DNA from 2 places in the Eisenbergiella massiliensis genome. Region 2 is predicted to be linked to the other one. Evidence: predicted binding sites of a transcription regulator. Region 2 holds the regulator's gene; the other holds the start of a gene.
What was found. The regulator HrcA, encoded in region 2, represses chaperone genes, less so after heat shock. The targets are predictions, from matches to a motif close to TGTTAGCACTCNNNNNNNNNGAGTGCTAACA.
Positions count from the first base shown of each region.

Region 1: the regulator HrcA is predicted to act here: its motif matches at 2,604-2,634, upstream of DXC51_RS28880 (Hsp20/alpha crystallin family protein).

Region 1 covers NZ_QVLV01000044.1:3,624-13,500, forward strand. The annotation lists gene DXC51_RS28865 (VOC family protein) at 1-176, opposite strand, end outside; gene DXC51_RS28870 (glycerophosphodiester phosphodiesterase family protein) at 358-1,185, shown strand; gene DXC51_RS28875 (HAD family hydrolase) at 1,185-1,808, shown strand; gene DXC51_RS28880 (Hsp20/alpha crystallin family protein) at 2,083-2,511, opposite strand; gene trpS (tryptophan--tRNA ligase) at 2,844-3,935, shown strand; gene DXC51_RS28890 (DUF362 domain-containing protein) at 4,050-5,156, opposite strand; gene DXC51_RS28895 (ZIP family metal transporter) at 5,294-6,088, opposite strand; gene DXC51_RS28900 (hypothetical protein) at 6,189-6,704, opposite strand; gene DXC51_RS28905 (HAD family hydrolase) at 6,701-7,354, opposite strand; gene DXC51_RS28910 (GNAT family N-acetyltransferase) at 7,408-7,890, opposite strand; gene rsmA (16S rRNA (adenine(1518)-N(6)/adenine(1519)-N(6))-dimethyltransferase RsmA) at 7,907-8,773, opposite strand; gene DXC51_RS28920 (TatD family hydrolase) at 8,855-9,622, opposite strand.
Region 2 covers NZ_QVLV01000026.1:30,646-40,522, forward strand. The annotation lists gene DXC51_RS24500 (sensor histidine kinase) at 1-142, shown strand, start outside; gene DXC51_RS24505 (DUF6465 family protein) at 248-787, shown strand; gene hrcA (heat-inducible transcriptional repressor HrcA) at 1,134-2,168, shown strand; gene grpE (nucleotide exchange factor GrpE) at 2,204-2,896, shown strand; gene dnaK (molecular chaperone DnaK) at 2,955-4,826, shown strand; gene dnaJ (molecular chaperone DnaJ) at 4,928-6,103, shown strand; gene DXC51_RS24530 (GNAT family N-acetyltransferase) at 6,256-6,708, opposite strand; gene DXC51_RS24535 (NUDIX domain-containing protein) at 7,242-7,874, shown strand; gene DXC51_RS24540 (AAA family ATPase) at 7,999-9,678, shown strand; gene DXC51_RS24545 (hypothetical protein) at 9,858-9,877, shown strand, end outside.

The sequences.
Region 1 (9,877 bases), on a different contig from region 2:
CAGGTCAGCTCCAGCTGATGAGGCGTAACACCGTCGGTCAGGAATGCAAGGATGAAGCTCCCGTCGGAGGCTTCTTTGGTGCGGGCGGCCTTCAGGCCAAGAGCCTCTTCATAAAAACGGAGTGATTTATCCAGATCCGTTACGTTTAAATTGTTATGGGCAAAACTGAATTTCATATTGGCTCCTCTCTGCGCAATGCTGCGCGTACAGTTTCTGATATGTGCATTTTATACGGAGCGGGTGTGTATTGCAACCTGTTTTTTTGGAATGACATTTCAGGAAAAGAGCTTTATACTATTGTAGTGATGGGGTTATGCAGACTTATTTTCAGACTTAAGATAAAGGAGAGTTTTTTTCATGCACACGTTAGTAGTTCTTATTGTTGTTATTTTGCTTTTATTTCTGCTTTATATGATCTTGATTATGCCAAGGCTGCATAAGCCGGACTGCAGCGCACTGCTTCATCAATATTATGCGCACCGCGGGCTTCACGATTTGGAAGCCGGAGTTCCGGAGAATTCCATGAAAGCATTCAGGCTGGCCATTGAGAAGGGGTTTGGCATGGAAATGGATGTGCAGCTTTCAAAGGACGGCATTCCGGTGGTTTTTCATGATGCTACCCTGACACGTATGTGCGGTGTGGAGAAACGGGTGAATGAATTGACCCTGGCGGAGCTTAAGCAACTTTCCCTGGCAGGGACGCAGGAGCGGATTCCTACTTTTCAGGAATTCCTTACTCTGGTAAACGGACAGGTTCCTCTTATCATTGAAATCAAAATGGATAAGAGGGATGACAGGATTCCTGAGGCAGTCAATGAACAGCTGAGGGGATACCAGGGTGTTTACTGTATTGAATCTTTTCATCCTTCCGCGCTTATCTGGTACAGGAAGCACCGGCCTGATGTGTTCCGGGGGCAGCTTTGCACGAATTTCAACAAGGAGAACAAAAATTGCAGCCTTCCTTTTTTCCTGTTGAGCAAAATGCTTTCCAACATTGCGGCCAGGCCGGATTTTATTGCTTACAACTGGCTTTACCGGGATGATTTGTCAAGAAGGATTTGCTGCGGCTTCTATCATGCGCTTTCGGTGGGATGGACAATCCGTTCCCAGAAAGAAATGGATGAATGCCGGAAGGACTTTACATTGTTCATTTTTGAAGGTTTTATACCGGAAGGGGATGCCTGATGCAGGAGCGTCATTTTATCTTTGATATCGACGGAACGTTGATTAATACGGAAAAGGCTATTATAAAAGGGCTTCAGGAGCTGCTGTTGGAAGAAAAGGGGAGCCAATATGCGCCGGAGCAGTTATATTTCTGTCTGGGAATCCCGGGGAGCCAGGCTCTGGCACAGCTGGGGATTGAGGATGGAATTCCTGAGAAGCTGAAAAAATGGGATGCCTTCTATAATTCGCATGCCAATGATGTTTCCATTTATCCTGATATTCCGGAGATTCTGGAGCATTTGAGGGATAAGGGAATTATTCTGGGGACAATAACGTCGAAAAATCAGGAAGAGTATGAACATGATATGATACCGTTGGGATTGGAGAAATATTTTACCATCTCTGTTACTTCCTCGGATACCCCGGAGCATAAACCCAGTCCAGGACCTATGCTTTATTATCTGAAGAAAGCGGGAATTTCTCCGGAACAGGCTGTTTATATCGGCGACAGCATTTATGATATGCAGTGTGCCGGGAGCGCAGGGGTAAAACGCGCGCTGGCTCTGTGGGGGTGTAAAAATCCGGAGGCCATAGCCGCAGATGTACGGCTGGCGGAGCCCTGGGATATTTTGAAGCTTGTGTAAGCCGCGGGCGGACTGTAGCGGTTTTACAGTGATATGCCGCAGTTTTATTGATGAAAATTAAGATGATTTTGTGGGATTACAGGAGTATCTGCAAAAAGGAACCTGCTTCCGTGGGCTGTCTGCCATCGGAAGCAGGTTCCTTTTAACATGATAACAAAGGATTAAAGGGGGAGGGTATTTTAACAGTCTGGGACTGGTATTGTCCTTTATCTATATAAAACCGGTTACCGCCGGCAGTATCGGAGGGTAATCACTGAACCCTGAAGGAAGTCCGTCAGCCTTCAATAGGGATGATTGTCTTCTCTTCTTCAATCTTCTTGGGCTGAGGCTTATCAATCATAATCTTCAGAATTCCGTCCTTGAAGGCTGCATGGATTTCATTCTCCGTAATCTCCTCGCCGATATAGAAGGTTCTCTTCATGGTTCCGTAATATCTTTCTTTCCTTACATACTTTGTTCTCTCATCCGCTCTTTCCACAGGCTCTTTCCTGTCTGCGGTAATGGTGAGGTAGCCTTCCTTTAATTCGGCCTTTACATCATCTTTGGTAAAGCCGGGAACTTCGATTTCCAGAAGGTACTGTCCGTCCTTCTCGCGGATATCTGTTTTCATCAGCTGGGTCTGAGGAGCGTATCCTCTGTTAAAAAACGGGTCATCAAACATATCACCGAAAAAGTCATTGAAAAAGTTGTTTCTGATTAACATAGTTCATTCCTCCTGATTTCTTATTATTTATAAGAGGTCTCCGGCTTGTCTGCCGTTCCCCTTTGTTGTTCTATAACATTTATAACATGCATTGTTAGCACTGTCAAGAGGTGAGTGCTAATTTAATTATAAAAAAAATATAAAGCTTATGTTATGCATTTACCCTGTATCTTATGCTGTAGGCAGGCGCAATTTTCAAAAGGCAGCGGAGAGGATTTGTCCGTTATGGCTGTTTTTATAAAAAATAAGCGGATTCACTGGACATATCCCCCGGAGAACGAGTAAAATAGAACGCAGTAAAATATATTTTCTTATGTGACAGGAGAATTATCATGAGCAAAGTTATCTTAACGGGCGACCGCCCTACCGGTCCGCTTCATGTTGGGCACTATGTAGGCTCCCTGAAGCGGAGAGTGGAGCTTCAGAATTCCGGAGAATATGATAAGATTTTTATTATGATCGCAGATGCGCAGGCGCTGACCGATAATGCAGACAATCCGGAGAAGGTGCGTCAGAATATTATTGAAGTGGCGCTGGATTATCTGTCCTGCGGGCTTGATCCGGCAAAGTCCACTCTTTTTATTCAGTCCCAGATTCCTGAACTGTGCGAGCTTTCTTTTTATTATATGAATCTGGTTACCGTTTCCAGGCTGCAGAGGAATCCTACCGTGAAGTCTGAAATTCAGATGCGTAATTTTGAGACAAGCATTCCTGTGGGCTTTTTTACCTATCCTATCAGCCAGGCGGCGGATATTACCGCGTTCCATGCCACCACAGTTCCGGTAGGCGAGGATCAGGCGCCCATGATTGAGCAGACGAAGGAAATCGTCCACAAGTTCAATTCCGTATATGGGGAAACACTTACAGACCCTAATATCCTGCTGCCTGACAACAAGGTATGTCTGCGCCTGCCGGGTATTGACGGGAAGGCAAAGATGAGCAAATCCCTGAATAACTGTATTTATCTGTCCGACAGTGAAGCGGATGTAAAGCAGAAAATCATGTCCATGTTCACCGATCCCGGTCATCTGCGTGTACAGGATCCTGGAAAGGTGGAAGGAAACCCGGTATTTATTTATCTGGAAGCATTCTGCCGGGATGAACATTTTGAACGCTACTGCCCTGATTATCAGAATCTTCAGGAAATGGAGGATCATTACGCGCGCGGCGGCCTGGGAGATGTTAAGGTAAAGAAATTCCTGAATAATGTAATGCAGGAGGAGCTGGAACCCATTCGGAAACGGAGAAAGGAATTTGAAAAGGATATTCCTGAAATTTACCGGATCCTGAAGGAGGGCAGCGAGGCTGCCGAGGCAGAGGCCGCCAGGACGTTGTCCGAGGTGAAGAATGCGATGAAGATCAACTATTTTGAGGATCAGGCGCTGATTCAGGAGCAGGCGGAAAGATTTGCTTCGGATAAATAAAAGCCGATTTGTGCTTTTAGGGAGCATATAAAAGCCCGGACAGGCGTTTTAATAAACTGCCAGTCCGGGCTTTTCTGATTCTTTTTTATGTATTTTGTCAGATTATGTACTATATCAGATTTCAATCAACTCATACTGGTCGCTGCCAAGGCCGATTTTCACCGCATGTTCAATGCAGGAGTGCCAGTTGGTCTCCGGAGCGGAATCAATGAAGTGGTCATGGTGTACATGGGGCATCCGGTCAAGCTGGCTGCCGCTGATAACGGGCTGTTTATTTACCGCATCTGCACAGGCTACGTCCAGTGCTACCGGATCAAAGGAGGCAAACATTCCCACATCAGGAACGATGGGAATATCGTTTTCGGAATGGCAGTCGCAGTTGGGGGAAACATCCACTACAAGGCTGATATGGAAGTGGGGGCGTCCGGTTACCACGGCTTTGCTGTATTCCGCTATTTTACGGTTGAGGATATCATTGCTTTCATCTCCGGGAGTGCAGACGGCATCCATGGGGCAGACTCCGATGCAGCGGCCGCAGCCAACACATTTGTCGTGGTCAATGGAGGCCTTGCCGTCTGTAATGGAGGGAGCATCATGGGCGCAGATTTTGATACAGCGGCCGCAGCCGATGCAGTTTTCCTGCTCCACATAGGGCTTGCCTGCGTTGTGCATTTCCATCTTGCCGGCGCGGGATCCGCAGCCCATGCCGATATTCTTGAGCGCGCCGCCGAAACCGGTGGCTTCGTGTCCCTTGAAATGGCTGAGAGTGATAAAAACATCCGCATCCATAATGGCGCGGCCGATTTTGGCTTCCTTTACATATTCCCCGCCTTCTACGGGAACCAGTTCTTCATCGGTTCCCTTCAGTCCATCGGCAATGATGACATGGCAGCCGGTGGAAAATGGGGAAAAACCATTCTGGTAGGCTGCATCTATGTGATCCAGGGCATTCTTTCTACCGCCCACATACAGTGTGTTGCAGTCCGTGAGGAAGGCCTTGCCGCCGAGTTCTTTGATTACCTTTACCACCACTGAGGCGTAGTTGGGACGCAGATATGCCAGGTTGCCTGGCTCGCCGAAGTGCATTTTTATAGCGGCGTACTTGTTGCTGAAATCAATGTTTCCGATTCCTGCCGTTTTAATCAGACGTTCCAGCTTCTGAGGCAGATTCTCAGAAAAAGAAGTTTTCATTGTTGTAAAATAAACCTTTGATTTTTCCATTTGTAATTCCTCCCAATTTATTTTTATGTACAGCGGGCCTAACAGATACGCGTGCATTAACACCGGCATGCCAGCTTAATGGCTGGCGGGAGGCCGGATGTGTCCCGCAGCCCGCGGCAGGACATCCGGCCATTAATTCATCCCAGTGCCACATCCAGTATCATCATAATGAGGAAACCGACCATAACCCCCAGGGTTCCCACATTGGAATGCTCTCCCAGATGTGCTTCCGGAATCAGCTCTTCCACCACCACATACATCATGGCACCGGCTGCAAAGCTGAGAAGCCAGGGCATCAGCGGCTGGATTCCTCCGGCCACAAGCACAACAAGAATTCCGAAAACCGGCTCCACAATACCTGAAAGGCTGCCATACAGAAAGGCTTTCCAGGTAGGGATTCCTTCCTGGCGCAGAGGCAGTGATATTGCCGCGCCTTCGGGGAAGTTCTGGATACCGATACCCAGGGCAAGCGCAAATGCGGCGGCGGCTCCCGCCTCCATCCCCATGTTCTGCGCCGCCATGGCGAATGCAAGGCCTACCGCCATTCCCTCAGGGATATTGTGCAGGGTGACGGCCATGACAAGAAGCGTGGTACGCTTCCAGGAAGAAGTCATTCCCTCCGGTTCCGAAGAACCAGCATGCAGATGGGGAAGCAGCTGATCCATCAGGAGCAGAAAGAGAATGCCCAGCACAAAACCGCCCGCTGCCGGAATCCATCCGATGCCTCCTGCCTTTTCCGCCTCATTAATCGCAGGGATCAGCAGGGACCATACGGACGCCGCAATCATAACTCCCGCCGCAAATCCCAGAAAGACCCTCTGTATTTTCATATTGATCTCGCCGCGGAACAGAAATACCATAGCGGCGCCCAGCGTTGTCATCAGGAACGTAAAGCCGGTTCCGCCGGCCGCCCAAATCAATGCCTGACTCATAAATTACCTCCTTTTTCAGTAGCTGTGTCAGAGTAACCGTGTCAGCGTAAAGCGCAGGCCCCGGCAGCAAGGGCACTGACCTGACTGAATAGCTGCCCTTTTATTCATTATTCTGCAGAAGGCTGCTTCCCTGCTTTATCCCTTCCGGAGTTATCAATATCAGCTTTCTGTACAGGAAGGGGTTCAGGTTCTCCCGCAGCAGGGCCTGATCCTCTATAATCAAGTCCCCGTCTGTGATAAGAAGCAGCAGCCGGGAACGGGCCTGAAACATTTTCAGCTGTCCGCAGAGCAGCTCCAGCCTTTTCCGGGAAGCAAAAGGTTCATAATCCTGAAAGGCGCTTCCTGTCTGCAAATAGGCAAGGGCGGATATTTCGTGATTAATGTCGTCATCCGCTTTCCATCTGACCAGGTTCAGACGCACATTACGGAAGGTATCCCCCATGGACTTGAGTACGGCCACAATTTCCTTGCCGCATTCGGCCAAAGCTTCCCCGTCTGCGGAGTAATCGGCCACCACCGCCATTTCTATCGGGCCGCCGCGATAATTTCCGGGCACATGAAGCACCCGCTGCACCGCATTTTTCAACTGCAGCTTTTGCACCTGAGTCAGCATCACAGCATATCCTCCAGAAAATCCCTGACAGCAAAAAGACTGTCGCATTTGTGATAGAGCAATTCTTCTATTTCGGGCGTAGGTTCCACCATATCAGGCACCATGACAGGAAGCATGCCTGCTGCCGCTGCGGAACGAATGCCGTTGGGCGAGTCCTCTATGGCAATGGCGTTCTCCGGCTTCACCCCCAGCAGCTCGCATGCCTTCAAATAAATATCAGGAAGAGGCTTGCTGTGCTCCACCATATCCCCGCCGATTACCACCTGGAAAAAGTCCGTAAAATCCGCTCTGCGCAGATGGCTGAGCACCTTTTCCTGTCCGGTGGAGGATGCCAGGGCGATCTTTACGCCTTTTTCCTGCAGCCAGGTCAGGAGCTCCCCGGCTCCCTTCATCATAGGAAGTCCTTCTTTTTCCACTCTTTCCTGGAAAAGGGCGGAGGTCTGTTCCCTGAAATAATCATAGGGGAAGTCCTCTCCGTAAACCTCCTTCAGGAAAATGCGGCAGTCCGTACGGTTCAGTCCGATGCAGCCGTATACTCCTTTTTCAATGTTTCCCAGTCCTAATTTTTCGGCAACAGCAATCCAGCTTTCCACGCTCAGTCTTTCCGTGTCGAATAGTATGCCGTCCATATCAAAACAGATTGCTTCAATCATATTTTCTCCATACTGTTGGTTTATTAAGCTTTCCTCTGCGGATCCTTCTGTCGTTAAAATATCGTCAGCGTACGGTAAATGGTATTTTCCGCCTGGGAATCAGGTATCTCAAAGACTTTTTTCAGGCTTTTGCGGTAAAAGCCTTCCGCGTGCTCCGCCCAGCCGATGACCGCGTAGCCATAGCCCGCCTCCCGCATGCCAAGCAGCGCTGCGCGCAGGAGAGCCTGGCCGGTGCCGTGCCCTTTCTCATCCGGTCTGATGCCGATTGGGCCGAAATAGCCTTTTGCCGTGGCATCAAAGCAGGAAAAGCCGATGATTTCCCCTTTCTGCACCGCGATATAGCAGGTGATGGGATCGTGGGAAAAGGCGTGTTCACATTCGCTTTCCCAGCCGCCCTCATAATATTTACGGACGAACTCCATTACCTTTCCTTTATCCGGGCTGAGGACGCGGCGGATGGTGATTCCTGCCTCCTCCAGCTTTTCCGGAGACCAGGACGGATCCATATCATATAAATTCACCAGATAATCAGCCATATTCCCTCTCCTTTTTTTATTTTTTCCGGTACAAAAGCTCAGACAGGCGGGCGAACTGCTCCAGTGTGAAGGTTTCTCCACGTACATTGGCGGGCAGTCCCATCTGCTCCAGCGCCTCCGTAATCTGTGCTTTGAACAGATTCAGGCCGGATGCATTGCTCAGGCCGTTTACCAGCGTCTTTCTGCGTTGGTTAAAGGACGCCCGGATCAGGCTGAATAAAAAGCTTTCGTCCGCAGCCTCAACCGGAGGCTTTTCATACCTGGTCAGCCGGATTACAGTGCTTCCCACGTTAGGTCTGGGGATAAAGCAGGTAGGAGGCACATGGATGATAATTTCCGGGCGGGAATAATACTGGACCGCCAGGGAAAGCGCTCCGTAGTCTTTTGTCCCCGGCCCCACCTGCATCCGCTGGGCCACCTCGGTCTGCACCATGATGGTTATGCTGTGAAGCGGCACATGGCTTTCAAACAGCTGCATGATGATGGGGGTGGTTATATAATAGGGAAGGTTTGCCACTACCTTTACAGGGCGGCCGTCATTTTTCTCTTTTACCAGTTTTTCCAGATCTACCTTGAGAATATCCTCATTGATTATAGTAACATTGGGATACTCGGAAAGGGTGTCCTGCAGGATGGGGATCAGGGCCTTATCTATCTCCACCGCCACAACTTCCCTGGCCTGTTCCGCCAGATACTGGGTCATGGTTCCGATACCGGGGCCTATTTCCAGCACACAGTCATCCGCCTGTATGTGTGCCGCGTCCACGATTGTTTCCAGCACCTGGGGTTCTATCAGGAAGTTCTGGCCGTATTTTTTCTGAAAGTTAAACTGATATTTCTGAAGTACCTCAACTGTTCTGCCGGGCGTACCTATTTTGGGCATAAAATCTCCTCCGTACCATATGCTGATGAAGCCTGTATCACTGCCGCAGATAATGGGCCGGTATAAGGCCTGCTGCGTTTTTTAATTGATTCCATAAAATTTCCTGGCGTTTAAATCCGTGATTTCCACCACCTCTTCCGCCGTCATGCCCTTCAGCTGCGCTATCTGCTTTGCAACATAAGGAAGGTTCAGGGAAGAATTTCTTTTTCCCCGGTTCGGCTCCGGCGCTAAATACGGGCAGTCCGTTTCCAGAAGGATCCTGTCTATGGGGATGTACTCCACCGCTTCTTTAACCTTCCTGGCATTTTTAAAGGTTACCACGCCGCCGATTCCGATCATGTATCCCAGATTCAGGAAGTCTCTGGCCGCCTCCCTGGAATAAGAAAAACAGTGAATAACCGCAGGTTCTCCTTTTCCGTATTCTTCCCTCATAATATCCAGGGTATCCAGACAGGCGTCCCTGGAATGAATTACCACGGGACGCTTTACCTCCCGGGCAAGAGCCAGCTGGCTGATAAAGGCCTTCTTCTGAATTTCACGGTCCGGCTCATCCCAGTAGTAGTCAAGGCCGATCTCTCCCACCGCCACTACCTTGGGATTGGAAAACTGTTCCCGGAGCCATTCCAGGCCTTTATCATCCAGGGCATCCGCATGTTCGGGATGGATTCCCACCGCTGCATACAGAAACGGATACCGGGAAATCAGCTCCATTGTTTTTTTATTTGAAGCAAAGCTTGCGCCGGCATTTACCACACAGCCGATGCCATTTGCGGGAAAGCTGTCAAGGAGCGCCTCCCTGTCCGCATCAAAGGCTTCATCATCATAGTGTGCATGACTGTCAAAAATCATTATAGCACCTCTTATCGTTTCTATCATTATTTCTTTCAATTCTCCGGAATAATAAGTAACAGTTCAGCTTTCGGCCGAACTGTTACTGCATCCGCCCATTATAAGTCGCCTTCGGCGAGGGGCGGATACTTGCTGCCACCACGTTTTCTCACGGTTTGCGCAGTGAATTCGCAAACCTGCCTGAATGGTTACAATAATAACATACTTTATAGTATTCTTAAAGCAGGTGAAAAAATTTCTTAATTTTTTTTAAAA
Region 2 (9,877 bases):
AAAGATGGGCGGCACAGGGCTCGGCCTGTCCATCGTAAAACATATTGCGGAGTACTATAACGGTCATATTGAACTGGAAAGCGAGCCGGGGAAAGGCAGCTGTTTTGCGGTGACGATCCCGGGAAATCAGACGAAAAGTTGACAACTTCGCGGCTTTGCGGTAAACTTAGTCCTATATTCAGGTATATTACTGCTATGTGTATTGTGCTTGGACAAAGTACCTGGGTCTAAAGGAGGAGAAAAAATTATGGCAGAAACGAAGAAAACCGAAGCAAAGGAAACTGTAAAACCTGTTGAGAAAATCGCTGCAAAAGCTGATGCGCCCAAAATCGAAACCAAAGAACCCGAAAAAACACCAGCAGTAAAAGCGGCCGTAAAAGAGCCCGCAGAGGCAAAGGCACCTGCCAAAAAGGCGCCTGCAAAGAAAACAGCTGTAAAAAAGGAAGCTGTGAAGAAAGAGACAGTAAAGAAAGAAACCGTAAAGAAGGAAACTGTGAAGAAAGAGCCTGTTAAGAAAGCTCCTGTGAAAAAAGCGGCTGAGAAGCCCGCAGCAGCCCCTGCGAAAAAAGCAGCGGCCAGGGAAGAGATCAAAGAGACAGTAACCGTACAGTTTGCAGGAAAATCCTACTCATCGGAGGATCTGGTAAAAATTGCGAAGGACGTATGGAAATATGACCTGGGCAGAAACGAAGAAGAGTTCAAAACCGTAGAACTGTATGTAAAGCCGGAAGAGAGCAGTGTATATTATGTAATCAACGGAGACGTTACCGGCAGCTTTGCCATCTGATCCCAGGGAACAGAGGACTGTATTACATAGAACCGTTCTGACGCAGCATAAGGCTGCATATAACTTCACATCATTTACACGCCGTATCCGGACAGGAACGGCGGATCTTTTGTCTGATCCGTCCGATTCCGGCCTCTTTAAGGATACGGCGTTTCTTTTGAAAATGTTTCCTCATACAGGGATATTTGATTTTTTCTTAAGTTTACGTTCATGATTTTCATATTTTTTTCACTAATTTATTTCAAAAAACGAGTTGACAACGTTTGGGAGAAGTGATAATGTATGTTCAGAAGGTGTTAGCACTCCTAAGGGTTGAGTGCTAACAACTTAAAAAAGAGGTGAGGTAATGCAGAGCGAACTGGATGAACGTAAAATGAAGATTCTGCAGGCTATCATCCGGAACTATCTGGAGACGGGAGAGCCGGTGGGCAGCAGGACAATTTCCAAATATACGGATTTGAACCTGAGTTCAGCTACCATCCGCAATGAGATGGCTGATCTGGAAGAGCTCGGCTATATCATTCAGCCTCATACCTCGGCAGGCAGGATCCCTTCCGATAAAGGCTACCGTCTTTATGTGGACAGCATGCTGGAAGAGAAGGACAGGGAAGTCGCTGATTTGAAGGAGCTTCTCGTGGAGAAGGAAGATAAGATGGAACATCTTCTCCAGCAGGTAGCGAAGGTTCTTGCGGTAAATACCAATTATGCGGCAATGATTTCATCGCCGCTTTATCATGGAAACAAGCTGAAGTTCATTCAGCTTTCAAGAGTGGATGAACATCAGGTGCTGGCGGTTATCGTTGTGGAAGGCAATGTGATTAAGAACACAATGCTCCACGTGGACGAGGCGCCGGATCAGGAAACCATGCTTAAGCTCAACATCCTGCTGAATACGCATTTAAACGGCAAATCCATGGATGAGATTAATCTGGGGACAATAGCCAACCTGAAGCAGCAGGCAGGAATACACAGCAGCATGGTGGGAGAAATTATCGATGCGGTGGCGGAAGCCATTCAGGCGGATGAAGACCTGGAGATTTATACCAGCGGCACCAACAACATCCTTAAATATCCGGAGCTGGCGGATAAGGAGCTGGCCGGACAGCTTATTACCACATTTGAAGAAAAACAGGCATTAAACCAGATAGTTCAGGAAACACTTGCTGATGAGAACAGCACCGGCATACAGGTATATATCGGTGATGAGACCCCGGTACAGACAATGAAGGACTGCAGTATTGTTACAGCAACCTATGAACTGGGAGAAGGAATGAAAGGGACGGTGGGAATCATCGGACCGAAGAGAATGGATTACGACAGAGTCGTGGGCATTCTGAAGAATCTCATGAGCCAGCTGGATACGCTGTATAAGAAAAAATAGAAGTGTCAGGTACACAGAATGGAGTGAAGCAGAAAATGGAAAATAAAGATAACCGTAATCTGGAAGAAGAGATGGACACTGCTTCTGAGGCGAAGGCCGGAGAAGAGACAGCAGAAGCTCCCAGGACAGAGGAAACGGCAGACGCGGATACTGATTCTTCCGAAGGAAACGGAGAAGGCGGTGAAGCCGGGGCATCGGAGGATACCCAGGAGGATTCCGAACAGGCGGAGGATAATTCCTCTGTAGAAAAAGAGGGATTCTTCAAAAAGAAAAAGAAAGATAAAAAAGAAGAGGCCTTCAAAGTGAAAATAGACGAACTGGAAGACAGGGTAAAACGTCAGATGGCCGAATTTGAAAACTTCAGAAAACGTACCGACAAAGAAAAGGCAGCAATGTTCGAAACCGGAGCAAAAAGTGTGATAGAGAAAATCCTCCCGGTGGTTGACAACTTTGAAAGAGGTCTGGCAGCCGTACCGGAGAATGAAAAGGATTCCGCTTTTGTGGAAGGCATGAACAAGGTATATAAACAGCTGATGACCGAGCTGGACAACATGGGAGTAAAGCCCATCGAAGCTGCAGGTCAGGAATTCGATCCTAATTTCCACAATGCAGTGATGCATGTGGAGGATGAGGAATACGGTGAGAACATCGTAGTGGAGGAATTCCAGAAGGGTTACACATATCATGACGCTGTGGTAAGACACAGTATGGTTAAGGTGGCAAATTAAGTATTTCAGGCATGGCCTGATGAAATAGCCGTATTAAGCGGTAGAATGGAGGAGAATCATGAGCAAAATTATTGGTATCGACTTAGGTACAACAAATAGCTGTGTGGCAGTAATGGAAGGTGGAAAGCCCACCGTTATCGCCAATGCGGAAGGCGCAAGAACAACACCCAGTGTTGTCGCATTCACCAAGACAGGGGAAAGACTGGTAGGAGAGCCTGCAAAGCGTCAGGCAGTAACCAACGCGGACAGAACGGTTGCTTCCATCAAGAGACATATGGGAAGCGACTACAAGGTAGACATTGACAGTAAGAAATACTCCCCGCAGGAAATTTCCGCAATGATTCTGCAGAAGCTGAAAGCAGATGCGGAGAACTATCTGGGAGAAAAAGTAAACGAAGCTGTTATCACAGTTCCCGCTTACTTCAATGACGCACAGCGTCAGGCAACCAAGGATGCAGGAAAGATCGCAGGCCTGGATGTTAAGCGTATCATCAACGAGCCTACGGCAGCAGCGCTTGCCTATGGCCTTGATAATGAAAAAGAACAGAAAATCATGGTATACGACCTGGGCGGCGGTACCTTCGATGTTTCCATCATCGAAATCGGTGACGGCGTAATCGAAGTACTTGCAACCAACGGTGATACACGTCTGGGCGGTGATGATTTTGATAATAAAGTAATCGACTGGATGGTAAGCGAATTCAAGAAGCAGGAAGGCATCGACCTTTCCGGCGACAAGATGGCTATGCAGAGACTGAGAGAAGCTGCAGAAAAAGCCAAGAAAGAGCTTTCCAGCGCAACAACAACCAACATCAACCTTCCTTTCATCACAGCAACAGCAGATGGACCGAAGCACTTTGATATGGATCTGACAAGAGCCAAATTTGACGAACTTACCCATGACCTGGTGGAAAGAACAGCAATCCCCGTGCAGAACGCCCTGAGAGATGCGGGAATCACAGCATCTGAGCTTGGCAAGGTACTGCTGGTAGGCGGTTCCACACGTATTCCTGCCGTACAGGATAAGGTAAAACTGATGACAGGCCATGAGCCCAGCAAGACCCTGAATCCGGATGAATGTGTTGCTATCGGCGCTTCCATCCAGGGCGGCAAGCTGGCAGGCGACGCAGGCGCAGGCGATATCCTTCTTCTGGATGTTACCCCTCTGTCCCTGTCCATTGAAACCATGGGCGGTGTTGCTACAAGGCTGATTGAGAGAAATACTACCATTCCTACAAAGAAGAGCCAGATTTTCTCCACAGCGGCAGATAACCAGACTGCAGTTGATATCAACGTACTGCAGGGTGAAAGACAGTTTGCAAAGGATAACAAATCTCTCGGCCAGTTCAGACTGGATGGTATCCCGCCGGCAAGACGCGGTGTTCCTCAGATTGAAGTTACCTTTGATATCGATGCCAACGGTATCGTAAATGTATCCGCAAAGGATCTGGGCACAGGAAAAGAACAGCACATCACCATTACCGCAGGCTCCAATATGTCTGAAGGTGATATCGAGAAAGCGGTAAAGGAAGCTGCTGAGTACGAAGCTCAGGATAAGAAGAGAAAAGAAGCAATTGACACAAGAAATGAAGCTGATTCCTTCGTATTCCAGACAGAAAAAGCGCTGGAAGATGTAGGTGACAAGATTCCGGAAGCTGACAAGGCAAGCGTACAGGCAGATCTGGCTGCTCTGAAGACTCTGCTGGATCAGACCAAGGATCAGGAAATGACAGAATCCCAGGTTGCAGATATGAAGGCTGCCCAGGAAAAACTGATGCAGAGCGCACAGACCCTGTTCTCCAAGGTTTATGAGCAGGCGCAGGCAGCCGGCGGCGCAGCAGGCGCAGGCCCTGACATGGGCGGTGCAGCCGGAAGCGCAGGCTCCGCACCGGATGATGATGTAATTGACGGTGATTTCAGAGAGGTTTAAGCTTAAAAAATACAACACTAGGGGGCACTGCCGTGTCCCTTAGTGTTGCGTTCAGAAAAAGATGATTCTGCGGTGAATGCAGAACCAAGGGAGGCATATTTATGGCGGAACAAAAGAGAGATTATTATGAGGTCCTAGGCGTTGAGAAGAATGCTGACGACGCAGCCATTAAGAAAGCATACAGAGTCCTCGCCAAAAAATACCATCCTGATATGAACCCGGGAGATGCGGAGGCGGAAAAGAAATTTAAGGAAGCATCGGAGGCATATGCGATACTGAGTGATCCTGAGAAACGGCGCCAGTACGACCAGTTCGGCCATGCAGCCTTTGACAACGGCGCAGGTGGCGGCGGCTTCGGCGGCTTTGATTTCAACAGCGCAGATTTTGGCGATATTTTCGGTGATATATTTGGTGATTTCTTCGGCGGCGGATCCCGCAGAAGCGGCAGGGCGAGCAATGCACCCATGAAGGGCGCCAATCTTCGTACCAGTGTGCACATAACCTTCGAAGAAGCGGTATTCGGTACATCTAAGACCATAGAACTGAATGTAAAGGAAGAATGTAAGACCTGTCACGGAACGGGAGCCAAGGAGGGCACACAGCCCATTACCTGTCCCAAGTGCGGCGGTAAGGGCCAGGTGGTGTTTACCCAGCAGTCCTTCTTCGGCACGGTCCGCAATGTACAGACCTGTCCGGACTGTAACGGCACCGGCAAGGTAATTAAAGATAAATGTACTGACTGCCATGGAAGCGGTTATGTACCCATGAAGAAGCGGTTTGAGGTGGATATCCCTGCGGGAATCGACAACGGCCAGTGCAAGCGTCTGGCTGGCATGGGAGAACCGGGCGTCAACGGCGGCCCCAGGGGAGATGTGCTTGTAGAAGTCATTGTAGGGCGTCATCCCATATTCCAGCGCCAGGATTACAATATCTATTCCACGGTCCCTGTATCCTTTGCCGTAGCGGCTCTTGGCGGCGAGGTAGTTATTGATACGGTGGACGGCAAGGTTATTTATGATGTGAAGCCCGGAACCCAGACGGACACCAAAATCCGCCTGAAGGGAAAAGGCGTTCCCAACCTGCGTAACAAAGAGGTGCGCGGCGACCATTACGTAACTCTTGTAGTCCAGGTACCCGACAAGCTTTCCGGCGAAGCCAAGGAACTGCTCAGAAAATTCGACGAAGTTTCCGGCGACAGCCTGAATGCGGCGAAGAGAATGGGCGATGGCGGAACTGCGGAAGGGAAAGAAAAGAAGAAAAAAGGATTCTGGAAATAGGAATTTCCGGATTCCTGACAGATAACAAAAGGCAGCCCGCGGGGCTGCCTTTTGTATATAGCGGCGTTTCTCCGGAGGGAACGGGTAGATAACAGACGAGCGCCTTAGGAGCGCTTTGCATAAGAGAACGCTGTATGAATGGAATACAGCTGTCAGGAAAGCGGCTTAAAATAAATCCGGCTGTCCTCACCGCCCGTATCCGGCCGGTTTCCCATATAAACAAATCCGTATTTTTCATAGAACCCAATATGATCCGTAGCCAGATATACTTTTTTATGTCCCTGCCTCCTGGCTTCTTCACAAGCATGGCTGATGATTTGCTCACTGTATCTGTGTCCCCGGTACTCAGGCGCTGTAAATACAAACCCCATCCAGGGAAACAGCCGGATATCATCGATACAGTCCTGATGTGTCAGGGTAACAAAGGAAACAAGTTCATCTTCATCGCACAGAAGAAAAAGCTTGCCGCCTGTTCCCAGCACCGTTTCAAACCGGCCGTCCCTGAGCAGCACTGCCAGATATTTTGCTGCACTCCAGTTGCAGCTCCCGATTTTTTCTATCCAGCATTCTTTTTTCCCATCTTCAAAATATTCGATTATCTGCATAAAGGGCCTCCTTGAAAATGATTTTTTCCCCACATGGACCTGTGCCATCCGGTATTCTGCGCGCGCGTATACGGACGGCAGCCGACGCGGTGGTTAAGGATAGTAAACCTCATGCCAGTATATCTTTGGCGCCGTTATCTGTTGCTCAAGTGTCTGCGGAAAAATAATTGATTTAATTATATCAGCCTGGAAACTAAAAGGACAGGTGTAATTGCAGTATGATTTGATGAATGGCAGACAGAAATAACAGATAAGAAATAACAGATAAGAAGCAACAAATAAGAAGCAACAAATAAGAAGCAATAAATAAGGAGCAACAGATAAAAATCAGAATTTCAGCCAGCTGAATAATTGAGCCGGGTAATAAAAATCAGATTTTTCCCGATGCGGGATGTCTGGTGCAGGGGTGTGCTATGTGTTAGAATAAAGAAAAACAGGCAGGCGGATACTATATAATCCGCAGAAAGAATGTATAGAAGAAAAAATGTAAACTAATTATAAATAAAAAATGTAATCAGAAAGGCGGGAACAGAATGCGGAAAAATGAAGAAGGAAAGCTTGTGGATGAAAATGGTCTGACGGAGGAGGAGTTTCTCAGCCAATATCAGCCCCGGGATTATGAACGTCCGTCGGTTACGGTGGACATGCTCATTTTTGCTGTGGATAAGTCAGGCGAAAACAAGAGGCTTCTGTTGATAAAGCGGAAAAATCATCCGTATTTGGGCTGTTGGGCGCTGCCGGGAGGCTTTGTGGAGATGAAGGAGTCTCTGCGGGAGGCGGCCGCCAGGGAATTGGAGGAGGAAACAGGCGTAAAGGGAATGCGTCTGGAGCAGCTTTACACATTTGGAGAGGTGGAGCGTGATCCCCGTACACGGATAATTTCGGTGGCCTTTATGGCTGTTGTGGATGATGAAGAGCTTTCAGTCCGGGCCGGGGACGATGCAGCGGAAGCTGTCTGGTTCCGGGTTTGGAAGGAGGAAGGGGAAAACGGGGAATGTATTTTCCTGGAATCAGCAGAAGCGGGAGTTCGTTTTGCCTATGCGGTGGAAAAGGAAGCGAAGGGTGAAGGCGAACGGAGGTGCAGGCCGATATTTGATGTGGAAGCGGAACGGGGACTGGCCTTCGATCATATAGAGGCGGTCCGTATGGGGCTGGAACGTTTGTAATAGTAGTAACTGACAGTTTATACTTAACTGCTGTTGAACCCGGGTAATCCTTGCTAAGCCGACATGCCTATGATAGACTGGAAGCTGATAGAATTGTGAAGCTGTAACTCAACGGAGGTAAAGCATGAAAAAGCCATTACCAATAGATGTTGATGATTTTAAAAAGCTTATTACAAGCGGATATTATTATGTTGATAAAACGTTGTTTATAAAGGAACTGTTAGATAAAAAAGGAGATGTAAATTTATTTACAAGGCCCAGGAGATTTGGGAAAACACTTAATATGAGTATGCTGAGATATTTTTTTGAGAAGAAAGATTCTCAGCCCGAATTGGAGGAAAATAAAAAGCTGTTTGATGGTCTGGGCATCATGGAAGCAGGAGAACGGTATAGAGGGGAGATGGGAAGGTATCCTGTTATCTGTCTGACCTTGAAATCCGGTAAACAGCGTACTTATCAATCGGCCTATCATAAGCTGCGAAGAGAACTGGCCAATGAATTCGACAGGCATAGGAAAATAAAAGAGAGGCTTTCTCCAGAAAAAGCGGTCAGATATCAAAAAATTCTGGAGGAAACCGCTTCCGAAGATGATTTTTCAGGAGCCCTTCAGTTTTTAAGCGAGGCACTTTGGGAGAGTACAGGTCAAAAATCGATCATATTAATAGATGAATATGATGTTCCGCTGGAAAATGCTTATTTCAATGGTTTCTATGAAGAAATGTCGGATTTTATCCGTTCGCTTTTTGAATCTGCCTTAAAGTCAAACCCTTATCTTGAGTTTGGAGTGATCACGGGATGCCTGAGAATAACAAAAGAGTCGATTTTTACAGGGTTGAATAACCTGAAAATGGTATCCATCCTCAGCAATATATATGATGAGTACTTTGGTTTTACTCAAAAGGAAACCGAGGCGTTGTTAGATGAATACGATCGGGCAGATAAGATGGAAATAATGAAGGAATGGTATAATGGCTATCGGTTTGGTAATGCCGAGGTCTATAATCCCTGGAGTGTACTTAATTTTCTTGATGCGCTTCGGGAAAATGCAGGAGCCTTGCCGATGCCGTATTGGGCGAATACAAGCTCGAATGATATTGTTAAAAGCCTTGTAGAGCGGGCGGATATCTCAGTCAAGGGAGAACTGGAGCATTTAATCGATGGCGGGGTGATTGAAAAACCTGTACATGAAGATATTACTTATGACAGTATATACGGTTCAGATGATAATCTATGGAACTTTTTATTCTTTACCGGATATCTGAAGCTGGTGGACAGACGGCTGCAGGCTGAAACGGAATATATCTTAATGGCCATTCCCAATATTGAGGTTAAGCATATTTTTAAGGGTACCATACGGAACTGGTTTACTGAGGAAATTGAAAAGAAAGATCTGGGAAAGTTTTTTACTGCGATTGAGCGGGGAAATGTGCGATATATGGAAGAAGAACTCTCAGCCTGTCTGCAGGAGACGATAAGCTTTTATGACTATGCGGAAAATTATTATCATGGATTTTTAACAGGATTGCTGAAAACACAAAATAAATACCGGGTGATATCCAATCAGGAGTCGGGGCTGGGAAGGCCGGATATTATTATGAAGTCCGCAAGTATACGCGGGCTTGCAATTATTATGGAGCTAAAGGTGGCAGACGATTTTTCGGAAATGGAAGCAGGGTGTATCCAGGCGCTTAACCAGATTGAGACGCGAAAATATTCAATGGAATTAGAGATGGAGGGATATAAAGATATTATAAAATATGGTATCTGTTTCTATAAAAAAGAATGTATGGTCCTAAAAATTTAATCTTGCGTTTTAACTTATTGAAACAACAGTTGGTTAATGGTATAATATGCCGAAGTATGAACTTGAAAAAAGATGGAATACAGAAGGTTTCTTTGAGTTTTATCTTTACAGCAGATACCTTTCGGCCGGATAAAACAAAGGCATCTGTCCTGCCTGCATAAAGGAGCGGAAGGAGCGTTTTGGGAAGAGCCGAAATTAA